3 regions of the Citrobacter freundii ATCC 8090 genome follow, and region 1 is predicted to be linked to each of the others. Evidence: predicted binding sites of a transcription regulator. Region 1 holds the regulator's gene; each other region holds the start of a gene.
The links. The regulator PurR, encoded in region 1, represses purine synthesis genes. The targets are predictions, from matches to a motif close to CANGCAAACGTTTGCNTG.

Region 1 (7,108 bases):
TCGATCCCCAAACGCAGGCGGTGGTTGATACTGTTGAGCGTGTGCTGGCGGCGCGTGAAAGCGCCATCAGCAACATAACGGGAGAAGCGGGAGCCTAAGCCTGAGAGTTAAGCCCTCGTTGATACGGGGGCGATAACGATTAACGGGGAACGCGCAGGCCGTGTTCAACGCCGCGAGAAAATACCACCTGCCATAACTGAATATCGCGAGCTCGAAACGCTCCGGCACAGGCGTTCAGATAATAGCTGAACATCCGTTTGAAACGTTCGGTATAGTTATCGGCGATTTCAGGCCAGGAGTTAATGAAACGTTCGTGCCAGGCCATCAGCGTCGTGTCGTAATCCGCGCCAAAATTATGCCAGTCTTCCATTACAAAATGTGGCTCGCTGGCGTTGGCAATCTGGCGAACTGATGGTAAACAGCCGTTCGGGAAGATATATTTATTGATCCACGGATCAACGTTATTGTCGGTCTTTTTGGAGCCGATGCTATGCAGTAAAAAGAGACCATCCGGTTTTAAATTGCGATCGACCACGTCAAAATAGGTGGCGTAGTTTTTCGGCCCTACATGCTCAAACATGCCGACGGAAACAATACGATCGAATTTGTCATTCAGGTCACGATAATCCTGCAGCAAAATTGTGACATCAAGCCCCGCACACCGTGACTGCGCCATTTTCTGCTGTTCTGCCGAAATGGTTACACCCACCACGCTGACGCCATATTCTGATGCCATAAACTGGGATAAGCCGCCCCAGCCGCAGCCTATATCGAGCACCCGCATCCCTGGCTTCAACTGCAGCTTTTCAGCAATCATTTTTAGCTTCGCCTGCTGGGCAGATTCCAGGGTATCGGCATCTTTCCAGTAGGCGCAGGAATACTGCATATAGGGGTCCAGCATGCGAGTAAAGAGATCGTTGCCTAAATCGTAATGTTCTTTGCCGACAACCCATGCACGCTTTTTGGTCTGCAAATTGAACAAGCGAGCAGCGGCAATTCGTAACGTATCTTTGAAGTGGCGGGGGAGTTGGTTTTCAAGACCGGCGCGTAGGACTTTACTAAAAAACATATCCAGCCGGTCGCATTCCCACCAGCCATCCATATAACTTTCACCTAACCCTAACGATCCTTCCTGCAATACTCGTTTGAAAAAATCGGGGTTCTTTACGCGAATATCCGCCGGTGCCGGGCCATTAATGGTAATGCCTGCACGGCTCAATAATTCATTGGTGATGCGGTACCAGTCATCATCCGGTACTCTGACGTCTTCTATACACGATGAACTCATAGCTTCTCCATCACTGGTCGGTGATCAGAACCTTAAAACAGCGTAGACGCTTTTTTGGGCTTTGTGAGAAATCTCACGGAATTAATCCGTGAATCTATAATCCGACGTAGAACAGAGGAAGGGAGGAACCCTTGCCGAAAAGACCATCCGTGGGAATACGGGAACATTCTTGTTCCCGCTAACACATAAAAATTATCGTTTTTTTAACATCCGGAAATCAGTATAGGCCTGAACTTTTGACGATTCAACCGATAATTCTTAGCGGGCTAATTAATTGCCCGCGACAATTATTAGTGAGACTCTCCATGGGCAATTTGCGCGCGGTCATCTGTTTGCGGGGCGTCAGTTTTCTGCGATTGCATTTTGTAACCTACAGCAGCCAGCAATACCGTGGTCAGCATAACGCTGGTAGTGGTGAGCAGCGGGGTAGCAATCAACCAGGAAACGACAAGGCTTGCCAGGAAGCATAAACCCAGTTGCAGCGTATTCTGCAATGCGGCAGCGCGTCCAGTGGCCTGTGGGAAAGGGCGTAATGCCTGCGCGACAACGATAGGGTAGATTGCGCCGTTCGCAATCGCCATAACGCAGAATGGGATCAGGATTTCAGCCAATGCGACATGATGAATAAAGCCGGTCGCCCAGGTGCCTACAACGCTGAAGGCATACAGAATGAGTAACCAGGGCAGCAGCTGACGACCCTGCCATTTTTGCAGCGCAGCACGACAGCCGTAACCACCGATTAAAAAGGCGATAGTTTGCGGAACATAGCTCAGACCAATTACCGCTGGGCTATAACCCATTTCGCTAAGGATGAACGGGGAACCCGTCAGCCATGCAAAAAAGCTCGCGGAACAGGCGGCATAAATCAGCACGTTTCCACGGTAAGTTTTCGAGCGCAGCAAGGTGGTGAAAGTCAGTTTATCCTGGCTGTCATCGCGTGCTTTAGCTGTAGGCTTTAAACGCAGCGCCGGAAGCATCAGAATCAGAGTAATGGCGAATAGGGTGGCAAAAATGGCCTGCCAGGAAAAATGTACCAGGATCCAACTACCTAATAACGGGGCGAGGGCAGGTGATAACCCGACCAGCGGCATAATGGTGGCAAAGATGCGGTTTACTTTTTGTGAAGGATAATAGTCGGTAACCAGCGCTTGCCAGATAACCGATGCTGCACAGACGCCAACGGCCTGAACAAATCGCAGTACCAGCAGGCCTGTGGCGTTTTCAACCCACAGCATGCCCAGACTGCCCAGTGCGAAAATAGATAAACCCAGCAGCAAAATAGGCTTGCGACCATAGTGGTCAGAGAGCGGTCCCCACAGCAGTTGTGCGACGGCAAAACCGGCTAAGAACAAGCTCAGGCTAGCGCTGACGGCAGATGCAGGCGTTTGCAGATCGGACTGAATTGCGGCGAAGGCGGGCAGATACATATCTGTTGCCAGAAAGCCGAGCACGCTAAGGCCCGCTAGCCAGACTAAAAACCCTTTCCCAGGTTGCATCATTATTTCTCTTTTTTTAGCAATAGAACAATGCCGCTGAGTGTAGTGAGTGTAATTCTCGCTGTGAAACGCTAATATTTGCTTACTGATTTCAAAATTTTTGCAGGCAGAATATGTGGTCGGAATATTCACTTGAAGTGGTTGATGCGGTTGCGCGTAACGGTAGCTTTAGTTCAGCCGCACAGGAGCTACACCGTGTACCTTCGGCGGTAAGCTACACTGTGCGCCAACTGGAAGAGTGGCTGGCGGTACCACTTTTTGAGCGACGCCATCGGGATGTGGAATTAACGCCTGCCGGGGCATGGTTTTTAAAAGAAGGTCGCTCTGTTATCAAAAAAATGCAGATCACGCGCCAGCAATGCCAGCAAATTGCCAACGGCTGGCGCGGGCAGCTGGCGATCGCAGTCGATAACATTGTCCGCCCGGATCGTACCCGACAGATGATCGTGGATTTCTACCGTCACTTTGATGATGTGGAGTTGTTAGTTTTTCAGGAAGTGTTTAACGGCGTATGGGACGCGCTGTCCGATGGACGCGTGGAGCTGGCCATCGGCGCCACACAGGCGATTCCGGTAGGGGGACGCTATACCTTCCGCGATATGGGAATGCTGAGCTGGAGCTGCGTGGTAGCCAGCCATCATCCACTGGCGTCAATGCCCGGACCGCTAAGTGATGATACGTTGCGCAACTGGCCGTCACTGGTACGCGAAGATACCTCCCGTACGCTGCCAAAGCGTATTACCTGGCTGCTGGATAACCAAAAACGCGTCGTCGTGCCCGACTGGGAATCTTCTGCGACCTGTTTGTCCGCGGGATTATGCGTGGGCATGGTACCGACGCATTTTGCCAAGCCGTGGATCGATAGCGGCAAGTGGGTTGCGCTGCAACTGGAGAACCCCTTTCCTGATGCTGCATGCTGTCTGACATGGCAGCAGAACGATACGTCACCGGCATTGAGGTGGCTGCTGGACTATTTAGGGGATAGTGAAACGTTGAACAAGGAATGGCTGCGGGAGCCAGATGAGACTCCCGCACAACAGGCTTAACGGCGGTAATCGCGGAACGGACCGTCGGCAACGGAGCGACGCTCAACCAGACGTGGATGCACCTCGATAGACTGTGACTCTTCACGTTTATTCACGATACGGTCTAACAGCATGTTGAAGGCCGTTTCACCTAGTGAATCCTTCGGCTGGTGAATAGTCGTTAAGGCCGGCGTGAAGAAGCGGGCGTTGCGCACGTTGTCGTAGCCGATGAGTGAGACATCCTGTGGCACGCGCAGACCCATTTCGTCAGCGGCGCACAGCGCACCCATCGCCATAATATCGCCACCGCAGAAGACAGCGGTCGGACGATGCGACTGCGACAGAATTTGCTGCATGGCGCGATAGCCGGACTCAGGCTCGAAATCGCCCTGGACAATCCAGTTATCAGGCACTTTAATCAGCGCTTCTTCCATCGCTTTCATAAAGCCCGCCAGACGCCCGGCCCCGGTGTTACGTTCCATTGGACCTGGGATCACGCCAATTTCACGATGACCGCGTTCTACCAGATACCGACCCGCCATGTAACCGCCTTCGAAGGCGTTATCAATGACCGTATCGGTAAAGTCGGCTTTAGCTTCGCCCCAGTCCATGACGACCATCGGAATATGGCGATACTCTTCGAGCATCGAAAGCAGCGACTCCGGATACTCAGAACACATCACCAGCAGACCATCAACGCGCTTTTGCGCCATCATCGACAGATAGGCCTGCTGCTTTTCGAGACTGTTCCATGCGTTACCCAGAATCAGCGTATAGCCTTTCTGGAAACAGTTTTTCTCCACGGCTTCGATAATTTCTGCGAAATAGGCCGCTTCGCTGCTGGTCGCCAGCAAGCCAATAGACTTGGTGTGATTCACCTTCAGGCTGCGGGCAACTGCGCTCGGAGAATAGTGCAGTTCTTTGATCGCTGCCCAGACAGCATTACGCGTTTCTTCCGCGACAAAGCGCGTCTTGTTAATTACGTGTGATACGGTTGTAGTGGAAACGTTTGCTCGCTTCGCTACATCTTTAATTGTTGCCATTACATCTCACTCCAGACCATATCCTAAGCTCCTGAGAATACTCCAGGTAAACGTTTGCCTTTACACACCCTTAGCGCAACGTAAGGGTTGCGGCACGCCGGGAAAACGACACGGAACGTCAGGAAGGGGTCAATGGCCGGTACGCTAATCAAGTAAGCGTGGAATTTTGTCTGATCTTAACGAAAAGGGGAAGAGTTAAAAGCAGTTATCAATATAAATCGTGAGAGATTTTTGCTTTCAAGTGTGTAAAAATGCGCAATATCACTTTTTGTGTGGGAATAAAAAGGAGAAAACTTGATGAGCACCGATCTGAAATTTTCGTTAGTGACTACCATTATTGTTCTGGGTTTGATCGTCGCGGGTGGCCTGACCGCAGCGCTGCATTGATTTCCCCGAGGGAGTTAGCTCTCCCTCACTCTTTCCGCTCGTCTATCTCTTCTATTGTTTGCGAATAAGCAAAAGTCTTTTGCAATTTTGTTAACTTTATTAATTTTGCGATCAATGTCATGCTTTTGACTCTTATTTTATGTCGCGCCACGGCTCGACGTTACGGAGTCGCAATATGAAACTCAATTATCCTTTACTGGCGCTGGCGATCGGAGCGTTTGGCATAGGCACCACCGAATTTTCGCCAATGGGATTATTGCCCGTCATAGCCAAAGGTGTGGATGTCTCGATTCCGGCGGCCGGCATGCTGATCAGCGCCTATGCGGTAGGTGTGATGGTAGGTGCACCGCTGATGACATTGCTGCTGTCTCATCGCGCGCGACGTAATGCTTTGATATTCCTGATGGCGATTTTCACGCTGGGTAATGTGCTTTCGGCTATCTCGCCGGATTACACCACGCTAATGCTATCGCGTATTTTGACCAGTCTTAACCATGGGGCCTTTTTTGGTCTCGGTTCAGTGGTTGCTGCCAGTGTTGTACCCAAACATAAGCAGGCCAGCGCCGTAGCAACGATGTTTATGGGGTTAACCATCGCCAATATTGGTGGCGTTCCGGCGGCGACATGGCTTGGTGAAACCATCGGTTGGCGCATGTCATTTATGGCCACTGCGGGTCTGGGCGTCATTGCTATGGTCAGCCTGTTCTTCTCCTTACCCAAGGGTGGAGCCGGAGAGCGCCCGGATGTTCGCAGCGAACTGGCGGTACTTATGCGCCCACAGGTGTTGTCGGCGTTACTGACTACTGTACTGGGTGCTGGGGCGATGTTCACGCTTTATACCTACATCTCGCCAGTTCTGCATACTATCACTCATGCCACTCCGGCATTTGTTACCGGGATGCTGGTGTTGATAGGCATTGGTTTCTCGATCGGTAACTACTTTGGTGGCAAGTTTGCTGACCGTTCAGTCAACGGTACGTTGAAAGGCTTTTTACTGCTGCTGATGGTTATTATGCTGGCCATTCCTTTCCTTGCGCGTAATGAGCTGGGTGCGGCGATCAGTATGGTGGTCTGGGGCGCGGCGACGTTCGCGGTCGTTCCACCGTTGCAGATGCGTGTGATGCGCGTTGCCAGTGAAGCGCCTGGAATATCATCGTCAGTCAATATTGGCGCGTTTAATCTGGGGAACGCTCTGGGTGCAGCGGCCGGTGGGGCGGTGATATCAGGCGGCCTAGGCTACAGTTTTGTGCCAGTGATGGGGGCGATTGTGGCGGGTCTTGCGCTGCTGCTGGTGTTTATTTCCGCAAGAAGACAGCCAGAAGAGGCTTTCACGACCGCGAATTAATGCAAAAACGCAGAAGGAAGCCCTTCTGCGTTATCTTTTTTATGCTGCGAAGTTCTTCGCAACAAATTCCCAGTTCACCAGCGCCCAGAAATGTTCCAGGTAGCCAGGACGGGCATTGCGATAGTCGATGTAGTAGGCGTGTTCCCATACGTCAACGGTCATCAGCGGCGTCGCGTCGGTAGTCAGCGGAGTACCTGCGTTGGAGGTGGAGACGATAGCCAGTTTGCCATCAGTTCCTTTAACCAGCCAGGTCCAGCCAGAACCGAAGTTTTTGATAGCGGCATCGGTGAACTGCGCTTTGAAATCTGCAAAGCTGCCAAAGGAGGCGGCAATTGCATCGGCCAGTTTACCGGTTGGTTCGCCACCTGCGTTTGGTGCCAGGCAGTTCCAGTAGAACGTGTGGTTCCATACTTGTGCTGCGTTATTGAAAACACCGCCTTCAGAGCTACGAACGATCTCTTCCAGTGATTTGCCTTCAAACGCCGTGCCTTTAATCAGATTGTTCAGATTGGTCACGTAGGTTT
Region 2 (7,108 bases), 380 kb from region 1:
TTTTTTTCATTTTAAGCTCCATAGTCAGATGACGATTTTCCCAACATGCGATTGAGGGTATCGTCGTTATCGATAAAGTGATGTTTCAGGGCCATCAGTCCGTGCAGTAGGGATAAAATCACCACGGTCCACGCAAGCCACAGGTGCAAGCTACCGGCGAGGTCGGCCTGAGCACCTGCGTTGGCAACGGTGGCTGGAATGTCGAACCAATCAAAGACGCTTATCGCTTTGCCATCAGCGGTGGAAATTAGATATCCGCTGATGACAATTGAAAAGAGCAGCAAATAAAGAGCGAGGTGACCCATTGCCGCTGCGATGCGGGTTAAACGGGAGTAGCTTGCCAACGCAGCAGGTGGAGGAGAGAACAACCGCCAGACAACGCGGATAACCAGTCCCATCATGAGAAGGATGCCGATGCTTTTATGCAGTTCAGGGGCCTGGTGATACCAGCCGTCATAGTAACTAAGCGTGACCATCCATAAGCCCAACGCGAACATGCCATATACAGCAATCGCAACCAGCCAATGTAATGTGGCTGACACTACGCCATAGCGCTGTGAACTATTTTTGAATTGCATAAGCACACCGATTGATATTTCAGAAGTGAATGAAAATGGCGTGTAAAAGACATTAATGCAACTAATAAATAACAATGGTGATGATATTTATTTTTTGTTCAGTAAAGTTGACTGATTATTGAATTAATCATCAAGGGATTAGTGTGAGAGTAGGTGATAATGCTTGGTTTATGGGTGGTTATGATTTTTATTATTGTTCAGTTTATTGCAATGAAAATTAAGATAATTTCAATTTTTGTCAATTATTGTCAGCGCGCAGGAATCAGAAAAACATAATATATATTACATCCATAATGGCCAGCAGCGACCATAAAATAATGTAGAGCATAAGATGCTCGCGAATATTATTAACCAGATAGTGAAAGATACGGCGCATTAACGTTATTCCTGTCATTAAAAATGGCCTCATCATCGAGGCCATTCATTTATTATCACTTAAAACGGCTTAGCCTGAAGGGGGTCAGGTCAAAGTCAGACGGTTTGTCCTGAGCGAAGTTTGCCGCAATCTCTCCCAGAACAGAGGCAAACTTAAAGCCATGTCCGCTCAGCCCGGTAATGATTAGCGTGTTGTCGTGCGCTGGCAGAGTATCGATAATAAAGTCTTCATCCGGTGAATTATCGTAAGTGCAGGACGCGCCATGCAGGCAGCAGCCAACGCCCGGCAGAATTGTGCGCAGGAATGGGAAGGCTTCAGAACCATCGCTGGCTACAGCGGCAAATGGCTTACGCTCATCAGCAGAGTGAATGACTTGTCCGCCGTTGTGCTTACCAATTTTCAGCTCGTCGTTTTCTGCCGGGAAACCGTAGTATTGATCACCATTTGGCAGCTCGCCGGTGAAGGCTGGGAAGTTATTTTTAACGCTGTAGCGCCCATCGGCCTGATACCAGGCGAACACTTTGCGCACCGGTTGTATCGGTAGTTCAGGGACTAAAGCCTGCACCCAGGTACCGGCGCTGATCACTGCTTTTTTCGCGTGGTAGTCACCGTCAGCCGTTTCTACCGTGATGCCATCATCACCGTGATGAATTGCGCTGACCGGGCATTTAAACAGTTGCGCACAGCCTGCTTCTTCCGCCAGACGGATCCAGGTTTTAATTGCTAACTCACTGCGTAAAAAACCGGACTCCGCTTCAAACAGACCGATATAGTTGTCAGGTACACGAATCTCCGGCCAGCGCGCCATGATGGCTGCCGCATCCAGTTGTTCAACGTTGAGTTGCCATTGTTTGGCGCTTTGCGCTGCAGTCGCTAAGAAGGTTGACTCTGCTGGACCGAGGTTGATAACACCGGAGCGAACAAAAATCGGTTCTTCATTATGGGTGGACAGTTCATCCCACAATGTTTGCGCACGTAGTACCAGCGGAACGTATTTTTCACCTTCGCCATAAGCATGACGAATTAATCGAGTGTCGCCGTGGTGGCTGCCCTGCTGATGAGGAGGCATATGTGCATCGATCATCAGAACCTTCAGACCGGCACGAGTGGCATAGTATCCAGCTGCGGCGCCTACTGAACCGCTGCCAATAATGATTAAGTCGTATTTCATCCGCTTCTCTCTGCAATCGCGATAGTAGCAGGTTAAATAACTGACCCGGAATATTCAACCTGGAAATAAGAAAGGCACCGTTAAGGTGCCTTTTGATGGTTGGATGTATCAGGTTTAATGTCGCTGATACTCATTTACCTGGTAATCGCCAGATTCAATTTTGGCGATTCCTGCTTCTAATATCGAAATAAATTGCCTGGCAACATCAGTGGTTAACCAGAGCGTTTGACCAACTTCAGTCCCATCCGGGTCAGGGCGATTCGGGGTCTGGTAGTGCAAACGCAGCATCAGCGCATCGTAGCTATCAACAGTGCTGATGTCCCACCCTACAAGCGGATGAGTCTGAATGACTTCATTATTCTTTTCCATCATGCCCCCTAATTCGTGTTACTAGACAACGGTTTTCGAGGTTCAATGCGTTTTTTTCTGAAGCAACTTCAGTATATCAATAAATAAGGGTATTCATTGAAAATTTAAAGAGGGAAGGGCATAAATTTTTTGTTTTCAGCGTTATCTGACTAAGAAACCAACATGTTATTCATTTTTTTTTAGTATGTTGCACAATTATTTTGTTGTATTGGTTAAAAGATAATCGGTGAGTTAATATTAAATTAAAAACTCGTCAGAAGAAATGCGCGATTGATTACAGGATAGTGTGTATAAAAAAGCCGGGGCGACCCGGCAAACAAACATCACTGCATATCATTATTTATTCGTTGATGAACCAGTCATCCGCGCTTTCCCAGGTTTCCTGTAGGATCTCGCTGATGCGTTCTTTGTCCTCTTTAGTCGCGCCAATAACCGACAAATTGTTTGCGCCGGCATAACGGACGGTAACGTTACCTTCGTTATCCGGAAAATGGTGCTGAATACGGCGGGAGAGTTCACCTGCCAGTGCGTCAATTGCACCGGCAGGTAAAGGTGAAGTTTTGGCAATAGTGACTTCAATACGCATAGTAGCCCCCTGTGGAATATACTGTTTATTTATACAGTTATTCGCATCAATTGGCTACACTTTTTTTAGCTTTTTACTGACCAGCGTACCGTTTCGCCACCCAGGAAAGGCACCAGCGTATCGTCTTCCAGTGCAATGCTCTCAGGAACCAGGTGCTCCACGCGTTCCAGCTCAATAAAGGTCTCATTTACCGGCAAGCCATAGAACTGTGGGCCGTTGAGTGAGCAGAAGGCTTCGAAATGGTCGAGCGCATTCATCTCTTCAAACACGGTGGCATAGCTGCCCAGCGCGGTCGGTGCATTAAAACAGCCCGCACAGCCACAGCTTGACTCTTTGCGATGACGAGCGTGTGGCGCTGAGTCGGTACCGAGGAATGCGCGCTTAAACCCGCTGGCAACCAGTTCACGCAGCGCCTGTTGGTGGACGTTACGTTTGAGGATTGGCAGGCAATACAGGTGAGGGCGAATCCCACCAACCAGCATGTGGTTGCGGTTAAACATCAGGTGCTGTGGCGTAATCGTCGCAGCCAAAAGTTCGTTACCGTCGCGAACGTATTCGGCAGCATCTTTGGTGGTGATATGCTCGAACACCACTTTCAGCGAGGTCAAACGCTGACGCAGCGGCTCCATCACCGTTTCAATAAAGCGCGCTTCGCGATCGAAAATATCGATATCTGCATGGGTGACTTCGCCGTGCACCAGCAGTGGCATACCCAATTTTTCCATCCGCTCCAGCACCGGCATGATGGCGTCAATAGAGGTTACGCCATGCGTCGAGTTGGTGGTGGCATTGGCTGGATAGAGTTTTGCCGCGGTGAATACGCCTTCGTTGAATCCACGTTCCAGCTCGTTGGGATCCAGCGTATCCGTTAAGTAGCAGGTCATTAATGGCGTGAAGTCGTGTCCGGCAGGTACCGCGTCAAGAATGCGCTGGCGATAAGCGATAGCCGCGTCAACCGTGGTGACGGGCGGTACCAGGTTCGGCATGACAATGGCGCGGCCATAAACTTCACTGGTATAGGGCACGACAGTTTTTAACATGTCGCCATCGCGAAAGTGAAGATGCCAGTCGTCTGGGCGGCGGATCTTTAAAACCTGGGATGGTGCAGTCATCAATATGCTCCGGCTGAGGATGGTCTTTTTTGCCGGAAACAAAGGATAAGCGGAAACGTTTTCGTTTGCACGAAAAAAAAGGGCGCATCAGCGCCCTCAGTTTTATTAGTCGGTGAACGGGATGATGATTTCACCCGGTTTGACCTCAATACCTTTCGCCAGTTTTTTCGCCAGCGCTTCACCCTGGCTGCTGTCTTCCTTCAGAATGTACGCTGGTTGCTGGTTGAAATAGTTACGCAGCGACTGATTTAAATAAGGCATCAGGGTTTGCAGTACTGACTGCATTTTCTCTGGCGTGACGGTGGCGTCGACGACTTCCATCTCTTGCAGATAAATCGCGCCTTTTTCTTTATTGAAAACCGGTAAGGCTTTCAGCTTCAGCTTCATGGTCGCTTTCTGACTGCCAAACAGGGAGTTCATGTCCAGGTTGGCATCGCCGGTCAGGGTTACTTTGTTTGGCTCTTCACGACCAATCTGGCTGGCGAGATTATTCAGTACGATATGTGCTTCAGCAACGCCGGGCAAACCGATGTCTTTTGAAAAGTTATTATGCTTTGCCAGGGCTTGATTAATTTCTTGCTCGCTAACCGTGTATTGCGTGAGTTGATTACAACCAACCAACAGGCCGCTGACAATCAGTGCAGCGGCAAAAAAAAACTTTTTCATGGGGTTCCTCAACATGATGCATGTGGCGTAATCGTGACACAAAGCATCATCGAGTACCAGCGCCCCGGACGCCAGCAGAAAAAACTGAAAAGTGCCCGGGCGCGGGTTCGGCTATCAGGCGTCTGGTTCCAGCATACCTCGCGTTGGGCGTTTGAGACTGAATTGCCAGCCCAGCGCCAGGAAGGTGATGAAGCCAATAATACCGAGCATCATCCAGGGCAGCTCAGGCTGTGCCAGGGCCTTGCCCATGTCAAACAGCCAGCCGCCGCCGACATAGCCAATTGCGCCACCGATGGCGAGTCCCAGTCGGCTGAAGCCCATATAGCTTCCTCTGGCCCGCGCATTCGCCAGCGAGGCGCTCAGAGTTTCACGCGCCGGTTCGGCGATGATCGAGCCAATATAGAACGTGCAGATCAGGGTGAACAACTGCTGTAAATTCCCGACCAGGCCAATTGGCATCATGCTCAGAGACATCACCAGCAGGCCCGCCATCAGGCGATGTTCAAGGCGAAAGCGTTTTTCACTCCAGCGGGCAATCGGGTACAGCAGCGTTAAAGAGAGACATGCCTCAATGGCATACATCCATTTCACGGCGGCTGGTGAGCCAGCGATGTCGTTCACCATGATGGGCAGCATCAGCATCACCTGTACCGCCAGCATGTAATAGCCCGCCAGCGTCAGCACATAGGTGACAAAGCGCTTGTCATGCATCACATGGCTCATCCCTTCACGCACCGGAATTTTCACCGTCGACAGCTTCCATGCCGGGAGCAGCCAGGCGTTAAACGCCGCGCACAGAACGAACAAAATTGCGCCGGTGGCACATACCAGACGGAAATCGTATTGCAATAACCAACTGCCGAGTAACGCGCCGACCACGGCCCCGGCGCTATCCTGCATCATCAGAATAGAGAAAAAACGCCCGCGCTTTTCCGGGCGGATCAGCTTGACTACCAGCGCCGAACGGGGAGGATCAAACAGCGTGCCACCCAGCCCGGAAAGAAAGCAGGAAAACCACAGCAGCCACGGTTCATGCGCAATGCCCATGGTGGCGAACCCGGCTGCGCGCATCAGCATGCCGGTGACGATCATCGGTTTGGCGCCGAAACGGTCAGCAATAGCACCACCGAAAATACCCAACCCCTGCTGGATAAATTGACGTAATCCAAGCGCGATACCGACCATCACGGCGGCCCAGCCCATTTGGTCGACGAAACGAATTGAGATCAGCGGGAAAACGACGAAGAAACCCAGCACGACCAGCATATTATCGATGAGAAGGAAGTATTTACCCAGGTTCCTTGCCTGCGAGACTTGCGACATTTCCCCTCCAGGGAAAAACTCGTCACTCTGGATAGAGTTTAAAAGATAAGCACCTTCTATTCTGCGGTGTCGTCATCGCTTTTCCCACCCTTCGCGGGACAATATTTTTTTATCAAAAGTCCGTCTTGATAGAGAGTTTTCATCAAAATGTGTGAATAATTCAAAAAATGGCATTTTGCTCTTTTCACAGGGTGTATTCGCACAGGTATAGTAATGCGAATAGCGTATTGAAGACGTTACGGGAAGGAGTAGGTATAGAATGTTTGGCTATCGCAGTAACGTGCCAAAAGTGCGCTTAACCACGGACCGCCTGGTCGTGCGTTTAGTGCATGAGCGTGATGCCTGGCGTCTGGCAGATTATTACGCAGAAAATCGTCATTTCTTAAAACCCTGGGAACCTATTCGCGATGAAAGCCACTGCTATCCGTCCGGCTGGCAGGCGCGTCTCAGCATGATCTCTGAGTTTCATAAACAGGGCACCGCTTATTATTTTGCGCTGCTCGATCCGGACGAAAAAGAGATTATCGGCGTTGCGAACTTCTCAAACGTAGTGCGGGGATCCTTCCATGCCTGTTATCTCGGCTACTCCATTGCGCAGAAATGGCAGGGGCAGGGGCTAATGTATGAAGCCTTAACTTCGGCCATCCGTTATATGCAGCGCACGCAGCATATTCACCGCATTATGGCTAACTACATGCCACATAATAAGCGCAGCGGTGACCTGTTGGCGCGACTGGGTTTTGAAAAAGAAGGGTATGCCAAAGACTACCTGCTGATTGACGGGCAGTGGCGCGATCACGTGCTGACGGCGTTGACCACATCAGAATGGACCCCCGGCCGCTAAGTTTCAGATGCAGCCATGATTAATGGAGAAGACGATGAAATACGAATTAACCGCCACCGAAGCACGAGTGATTGGCTGTTTAT
Region 3 (7,108 bases), 1.2 Mb from region 1:
TTTCCGGCTGAGTGTGCTCCACGCCCATAAAAATCAGTCGGGCTTCTTCGTTACCGGAGATAATCTCAATCGGGTAGGGGATGACTTTTTCCGCTCGCTTGAGAAAATCGGTCGCATTCAGCGCCTGACGCAAAGTATGGGTTCCCACGATGCATACGCTTGACGGGGGAAAGCCCTGCAGGCGTTCGGCGAACAGCGACAGGCAGCTTAATCCGCGTTCCATTGCCTCTTCGCTCAGCTTGTTATCTTCGCCGAGACCATCCGCCAGATGAACGCGCTGTTTCAGCCGCCCGATAATCTGCATTGCGCCATCTACCACGCGGGCAATGACCATATGGAAACTGTTTGAACCAAGGTCGACCGCAGCAAATTCCTGCGGTCGTGGAGTCTTGTCGTGTATTGGCATAGCGTTAGTCAGGTTGCTCGAGTGATTTGATGTAGTCGTAAATCGCCAATTGTGACTGAACTTTACGGCGGTTTCCGCGTGGTACGTAGCGATTACTGAGTTCTTTATCGATGAAGCGAGCCTTCACCGTGTCGCTGAACAGGATATCGATAATATCCAGCACGCGCTGCTTAAGGCGCGGGTCCAGCAGCGGAGTGGCGACCTCGATACGATAGTCGATATTGCGGGTCATCCAGTCTGCAGAGGAGAGGTATACCTGCTTATCGCCACCGTTTTCGAAAATATAAACCCGGTCGTGTTCAAGGTAGCGGTCGACAATGCTTATCACGCGAATATTATCGCTGATGCCTTCCAGGTTCGGGATCAGAGAGCACATACCGCGAATCAACAAATTAACCGGTACGCCTGAGCTTGAAGCCGCATAGAGACGATCAACCAGGCCTTTATCGACCAGGTTGTTCAGTTTTAGCGTGATACCGGAAGGCTGGCCTTGCTGCGCATTGGCGATCTCTTTGTCGATCATCGCGTACAGCAGACGGCGTGAGTTCTGCGGAGAAACCAGCAGATAATCGAACGTCACCGGACGATACGGGTTTTCGATGAAGTTGAACACTCGACGAACCTCGTTGGTGATGCGTGAATCAGCGGTAAGCAACGAGTAGTCGGTGTACAGCCGCGCCGTTTTTTCGTTGAAGTTGCCCGTCCCGATATGCGCATAGCGCACGACTTCATCACCTTCTTTACGCGAGATAAGGAACAGTTTGGCGTGAATTTTCAGACCCGGCGCGGAGAAGATGACGTGAACGCCCGCTTCGGTCAGACGCTTGGCCCAATGAATGTTGGCTTCTTCATCAAAGCGCGCCTGTAATTCCACTACCACGGTGACTTTTTTACTGTTATGCGCGGCATGGATCATCGCGTCGATGATGCGCGAGTCTTTTGCCACACGGTAAATGTTGATCTTTATTGCCAGTACGCTCGGGTCGAAAGACGCCTGGCGCAACAGTTCAAGAACGTGCTCAAAGGTGTGATACGGGTAATACAGCAGCACATCGCGCTCGCGGATTGCATCAAATCCGTTACGGAATTTCTCATTGTCGAACCAGATGTGGCGCAGACGCGGCAGCGGCTTATTCACCAGGTTGGCTTTGCCAACGTTGGGGAAGTTAATAAAGTCTTTGAAGTTATGGTAACGGCCGCCGGGAACAATCGAGTCGTAGCGAGAAATCGTCAGTTTTTCACGTAGCACCTCGACCAACGCATTGGGCATGTCGCGCTGATAGACGAAACGCACAGGCTCTGCGGTCAGACGCTGTTTCAGGCTGGAGGACATCAGCTCCATCAGGCTCGATTCCATCTCGTGCACCAAATCGTATTCGGCGTCACGGGTCATTTTCATCGAATAGGCGTTAAGTGCGTCGTAATCAAAGAACCCTTTGAAAATATCGTCAAGGCAATAACGTAAAATGTTGTCCAGCAGGATCATCGGTTTGCGACGCCGCGGAGTTTCCGGCGGCAGATTCACAAAACGGGGAACCTTGTCAGAAGGGATTTCCAGCAGCGCGTAGCGGATTGTATCGCCGCGGATAATCTCTACCGCCAGATAGGTGTAGTCATCTTTCAAAAACTGGACTAAATCCGTCTCGCGGTTAATCAGGATCGGCGTGATGTGCTGGCGAAGATATTGCTTGAAGTAATGACGCAACCAGCTCTGCTGATTGGCCGATAGCTGGCGTTCGTTGATTAAGAAAATCTGATTGCGCGCCATCTCCAGCAGCAACTCGTTGTACAGACCGTCAAATTCCTGATCGGCTTTTAATACGCGGGCCTGGATTTTGCCTAACAGATGGCGGGAGTGAGAGTTTGAACCCTGTTCTTCGCTAATAATGATTCGGCGCTTCAGTTCGGCAAAACGAACCTTATAAAACTCGTCGAGGTTATTGGAATAGATGCCTAAGAAACGCATCCGTTCGATCAACGGGTTTGACTTATCAGCAGCTTCCTGGAGTACGCGTTCGTTGAACGCTAACCAACTGAGTTCTTTCTCGATGTATAGCTTTTCCTGACCCATTACCACTTTTACTCCGTTTCATTCACGGGACACTACCGATTTATTATGGCGAGCATTGCTCTCAGATGTCCAACTGTGCCAGAAAAATATGACAATAAACCGTCTGATAGCAAAGAGAAAGGGGGAGCGTAGATGAATACCGGTGGTATTAACCGGAAAAGGTAGTTATGCCTGTAAGCCGGATGGTGACATGCGGCTTACAGGTTGAATTTTATTATTCGTCGGCGGCGTAGCCTTGTGGCGGTAGGCGGATGCCATCCAGCCATGCAGCGTTATCACGCATCTTCAGGCGACCATCAATAAACCAGCTTACCACCAGTGGGTAAATGGTATGTTCCTGGGCCTGAACCCGTGCCGTGACATCATCTTCGCTGTCGCCTTCAAATACCGGAACCTTGGCCTGGAGAATAACCGGTCCGCCGTCCAGTTCATCAGTGACGAAGTGGACGGAGGTACCATGCTCTTCATCGCCGTTTTCCAGTACCTGGCGGTGCGTATGCAGGCCGGGATACTTTGGCAATAAAGACGGGTGGATATTCAGCAATCGTTCAGAATAGTGCGCGACAAACGCCGGGCTGAGGATGCGCATATAACCGGCCAGCACCACTACATCCGGCGCCCAGGCGTCAATTTCTTGCATCAGTTGGCGGTCGAAGGCTTCGCGACTGGCAAACTGGGCGGCTTCCAGCGAGTGTGCCGGAATATTCGCTTCGCGTGCGCGCTCAAGGCCGAACGCATCGGCCTTGTTACTGAATACTGCACGTATGGTGCCATTGATTTTTTTCTGTTCACAGGCGTCTATTATCGCCTGCAAATTGCTTCCGTTACCGGAAATGAGCACCACAATGTTTTTCATTCAATGACCACACGCTGTTCGGAATCAGAAGCTTTGATGATACCGATTTTCCATGCGTTTTCACCTTTCTCATTGAGCAAAGCCAGGGCTTTGTCCACTTCCGGAGCTGGCAGGGCGATAACCATACCTACGCCGCAGTTAAAGGTGCGATACATCTCATGCTGGCTGACGTTACCCGCCGTTTGCAGCCAGTTGAAGACGGCTGGCCACTGCCAGGAAGACTCGTCGATCACGGCCTGCGTGTTGTCTGGCAGAACGCGTGGAATATTTTCCCAGAAGCCGCCGCCGGTCAGGTGGGCAATGGCGTGCACATCAACCTTCTCGATCAGTTCCAGAATGGATTTTACGTAAATGCGGGTCGGAGCCAGCAAGTGGTCGGCCAGCGATTTACCTTCAAGCTCGGTGGTTTCCGGGTCACAACCGCTGACTTCAACGATTTTACGCACCAGAGAGTAACCGTTGGAGTGCGGACCGCTGGAGCCGAGCGCAATCAGTACGTCGCCGTCAGCCACTTTAGAACCGTCGATAATCTCTGATTTTTCGACGACGCCAACACAGAAACCTGCCACGTCGTAATCTTCGCCGTGGTACATCCCCGGCATTTCAGCTGTTTCCCCACCGACCAGCGCACAGCCAGACTGCAGGCAGCCTTCGGCAATCCCGTTAATGACGCTGGCTGCGGTGTCCACATCCAGTTTGCCGGTTGCATAGTAGTCGAGGAAGAACAGCGGCTCAGCGCCCTGAACCACGAGGTCGTTGACGCACATTGCGACGAGGTCAATGCCGATAGTGTCGTGGCGTTTCAGATCCATCGCCAGACGCAGTTTTGTACCAACGCCATCAGTGCCGGAAACCAGTACCGGTTCACGATATTTTTGCGGCAATGCGCACAGCGCACCGAAGCCACCCAGACCACCCATAACTTCCGGACGACGCGTTTTCTTTACTACGCCTTTGATTCGATCAACCAGAGCATTACCTGCATCAATATCAACACCGGCATCTTTGTAGCTAAGAGAGGTTTTATCGGTCACTGCCTGCTTCCCCACATGTTTACTTGCAGTAAAAGTTAAATTCGGCGCAATTCTAACAGGGAAAGCAAACGTTTGCGAGCCTGCTCTGCATCAAGTTTTATCTGCTGGTTTTTTCAGCATTTTACAATCATTTATCTATTTGTTTGAACTGCGCCACGAAAATGAAACCGGGTACAGCCTTGTGCTTGAAACCTGCCAGCCGAATGCACAGTATCGTACTGAAACCGGTTTCTGTTTTTTGTTGCGGGCCTCATTTGGAGCGTTTTGCGCAGACTCATCACGATAGGGGAAGGGGATGTCAGGATTTAAAGCAGATTTCATGTGGGGTGGCGCTGTCGCCGCTCATCAACTGGAAGGTGGCTGGCAGGAGGGCGGTAAAGGAATTAGCGTTGCCGATGTCATGACGGCGGGGGCGCATGGTGTGGCGCGTGAAATTACTGACGGTGTGATTGCCGGTAAAAACTACCCTAACCACGATGCCATCGATTTTTATCATCGCTATAAAGACGATATCAAGCTGTTTGCCGAAATGGGGTTTAAATGTTTTCGCACTTCTATTGCCTGGACGCGGATTTTCCCTTTAGGTGACGAAGCGCAACCCAATGAAGCTGGCCTGCAGTTCTATGATGATCTGTTCGACGAATGTCTGAAATATGGCATTGAACCGGTGATTACGTTGTCGCACTTCGAGATGCCCTACCATCTGGTGACGGAATATGGCGGCTGGCGCAACCGTAAGCTTATCGACTTTTTTGTCCGTTTTGCCCGGGTGGTTTTCACTCGTTACCAGTACAAAGTGAAGTACTGGATGACGTTTAATGAGATTAACAATCAGGCAAATTATCACGAAGACTTCGCGCCCTTTACTAACTCTGGCCTGAAATACCAGCCCGGCGAAGACCGCGAGCCGGTCATGTTTCAGGCTGCGCACTACGAGCTGGTGGCAAGCGCGCTGTCGGTGAAGGTCGCGCGTGAAATTAACCCGGCGCTGCAAATTGGCTGCATGATTGCGATGTGCCCAATTTATCCGCTGACCTGTGCGCCGAACGACATGATGATGGCGATGAACGCTATGCACCGGCGTTACTGGTTTACTGACGTCCATGTGCGCGGCAAATACCCGCAGCATCTTCTCAATTACTTTGCCCGTCGTGGCTTTGAACTGGATATCACCGAGGAAGACCGTCAGGCGCTGACCGAGGGCTGCGTTGATTACATCGGCTTTAGCTATTATATGTCTTTCGCGACCCAGGCAACGGCGGACAACCCTCAGCTGGATTACGACGAGTCGAAAAGCCTGGTTTCTAACCCGTACGTGCAGAAGTCGGACTGGGGCTGGCAGATTGATCCCGTCGGTCTGCGCTATTCGCTGAACTGGTTCTGGGATCATTATCAGTTGCCGCTGTTTATTGTAGAAAACGGCTTTGGGGCGATTGACGTGCAGCAGGCCGACGGTTCGGTGGATGATTCCTATCGTATTGACTATATGGCCGCGCATATCCGCGAAATGAAAAAAGCGGTGGTGGAAGATGGCGTGGATCTGATGGGCTATACCCCGTGGGGCTGTATTGATTTAGTCTCGGCCGGGACGGGGGAGATGAAAAAACGCTACGGCTTTATCTATGTTGATAAAAATAATGACGGGAGTGGGACATTAGCACGCTCGCCGAAGAAATCTTTTTCATGGTATCAAAACGTCATCCAGAGTAATGCTGAAAATCTATAAAATTCATAGCATTGATAACAACCCCCGCACTTATTGTGGGGGTTGTTTTATACTCATCATCCAGACGCAAACGATTTTGGTTGATCCATATCAAGCGTATGCAGTATTGCGCCAGAGACGAAAAGCGGTATAATCCGGCGATTTTTTTTGTGGTTGCCACTCGTCTGAGGAAAGGAGAAGAGTATGAAGATCGTGGAAGTCAAACACCCACTCGTCAAACACAAGCTGGGACTGATGCGTGAAAACGACATCAGCACTAAACGCTTTCGTGAACTCGCCTCGGAAGTTGGCAGCCTGCTGACTTATGAAGCAACCGCCGGTCTGGAAACCGAAAAGGTGACCATTGAAGGCTGGAACGGTCCGGTTGAAGTTGACCAAATCAAAGGTAAAAAAATCACCGTTGTGCCAATCCTGCGTGCGGGCCTGGGCATGATGGAAGGCGTTCTGGAAAACGTTCCGAGCGCGCGTATCAGCGTGGTCGGTATGTACCGTAATGAAGAGACGCTGGAGCCGGTTCCGTACTTCCAGAAGCTGGTTTCTAACATTGATGAGCGTATGGCGCTGATCGTTGACCCGATGCTGGCAACCGGCGGTTCCGTTATCGCTACCATCGACCTGCTGAAAAAAGCAGGCTGCAGCAGCATTAAAGTCCTGGTGCTGGTTGCAGCGCCGGAAGGTATCGCGGCGCTGGAAAAAGCGCACCCGGATGTTGAGCTGTACACTGCCTCCATCGATCAGGGACTGAACGAGCACGGATACATTATTCCGGGGCTCGGCGATGCCGGCGATAAGATTTTTGGTACCAAGTAAACGAATAAGTGAAAAGAAGCCGACTTTAAGAGTCGGCTTTTTTTTGAATAAAACAACCCAATCGCTAATAACAAACAACACTCAGAGGAAAACACTATGACGCGCCGTGCTATCGGGGTGAGTGAAAGACCGCCGCTTTTACAGACAATCCCGCTTAGTTTACAGCACCTGTTCGCCATGTTTGGCGCAACGGTACTGGTGCCAG

Region 2: pyrC (dihydroorotase) is a predicted target of PurR. The motif match lies at 4,241-4,258, and genes of this name have one in related genera.
Region 3: purM (phosphoribosylformylglycinamidine cyclo-ligase) is a predicted target of PurR. The motif match lies at 4,429-4,446, and genes of this name have one in related genera.

What each region holds. Positions count from the first base shown of each region.
Region 1 covers NZ_CP049015.1:2,282,522-2,289,629, forward strand. Annotated here, with positions in the region: gene G4551_RS10960 (riboflavin synthase) at 1-98, shown strand, start outside; gene cfa (cyclopropane fatty acyl phospholipid synthase) at 140-1,288, opposite strand; gene punC (purine nucleoside transporter PunC) at 1,579-2,784, opposite strand; gene punR (DNA-binding transcriptional activator PunR) at 2,898-3,830, shown strand; gene purR (HTH-type transcriptional repressor PurR) at 3,827-4,852, opposite strand; gene cydH (cytochrome bd-I accessory subunit CydH) at 5,150-5,239, shown strand; gene G4551_RS10990 (MFS transporter) at 5,415-6,584, shown strand; gene sodB (superoxide dismutase [Fe]) at 6,624-7,108, opposite strand, start outside.
Region 2 covers NZ_CP049015.1:1,899,796-1,906,903, forward strand. Annotated here, with positions in the region: gene G4551_RS09040 (YceI family protein) at 1-10, opposite strand, end outside; gene G4551_RS09045 (cytochrome b) at 12-578, opposite strand; gene G4551_RS09050 (YceO family protein) at 841-954, opposite strand; gene solA (N-methyl-L-tryptophan oxidase) at 1,010-2,125, opposite strand; gene bssS (biofilm formation regulator BssS) at 2,240-2,494, opposite strand; gene dinI (DNA damage-inducible protein I) at 2,835-3,080, opposite strand; gene pyrC (dihydroorotase) at 3,146-4,192, opposite strand; gene G4551_RS09075 (lipoprotein) at 4,298-4,858, opposite strand; gene mdtH (multidrug efflux MFS transporter MdtH) at 4,973-6,181, opposite strand; gene rimJ (ribosomal protein S5-alanine N-acetyltransferase) at 6,441-7,025, shown strand; gene G4551_RS09090 (YceH family protein) at 7,060-7,108, shown strand, end outside.
Region 3 covers NZ_CP049015.1:3,526,223-3,533,330, reverse strand. Annotated here, with positions in the region: gene ppx (exopolyphosphatase) at 1-406, opposite strand, end outside; gene ppk1 (polyphosphate kinase 1) at 411-2,477, opposite strand; gene purN (phosphoribosylglycinamide formyltransferase) at 2,692-3,333, opposite strand; gene purM (phosphoribosylformylglycinamidine cyclo-ligase) at 3,330-4,367, opposite strand; gene G4551_RS17120 (6-phospho-beta-glucosidase) at 4,663-6,093, shown strand; gene upp (uracil phosphoribosyltransferase) at 6,277-6,903, shown strand; gene uraA (uracil permease) at 7,000-7,108, shown strand, end outside.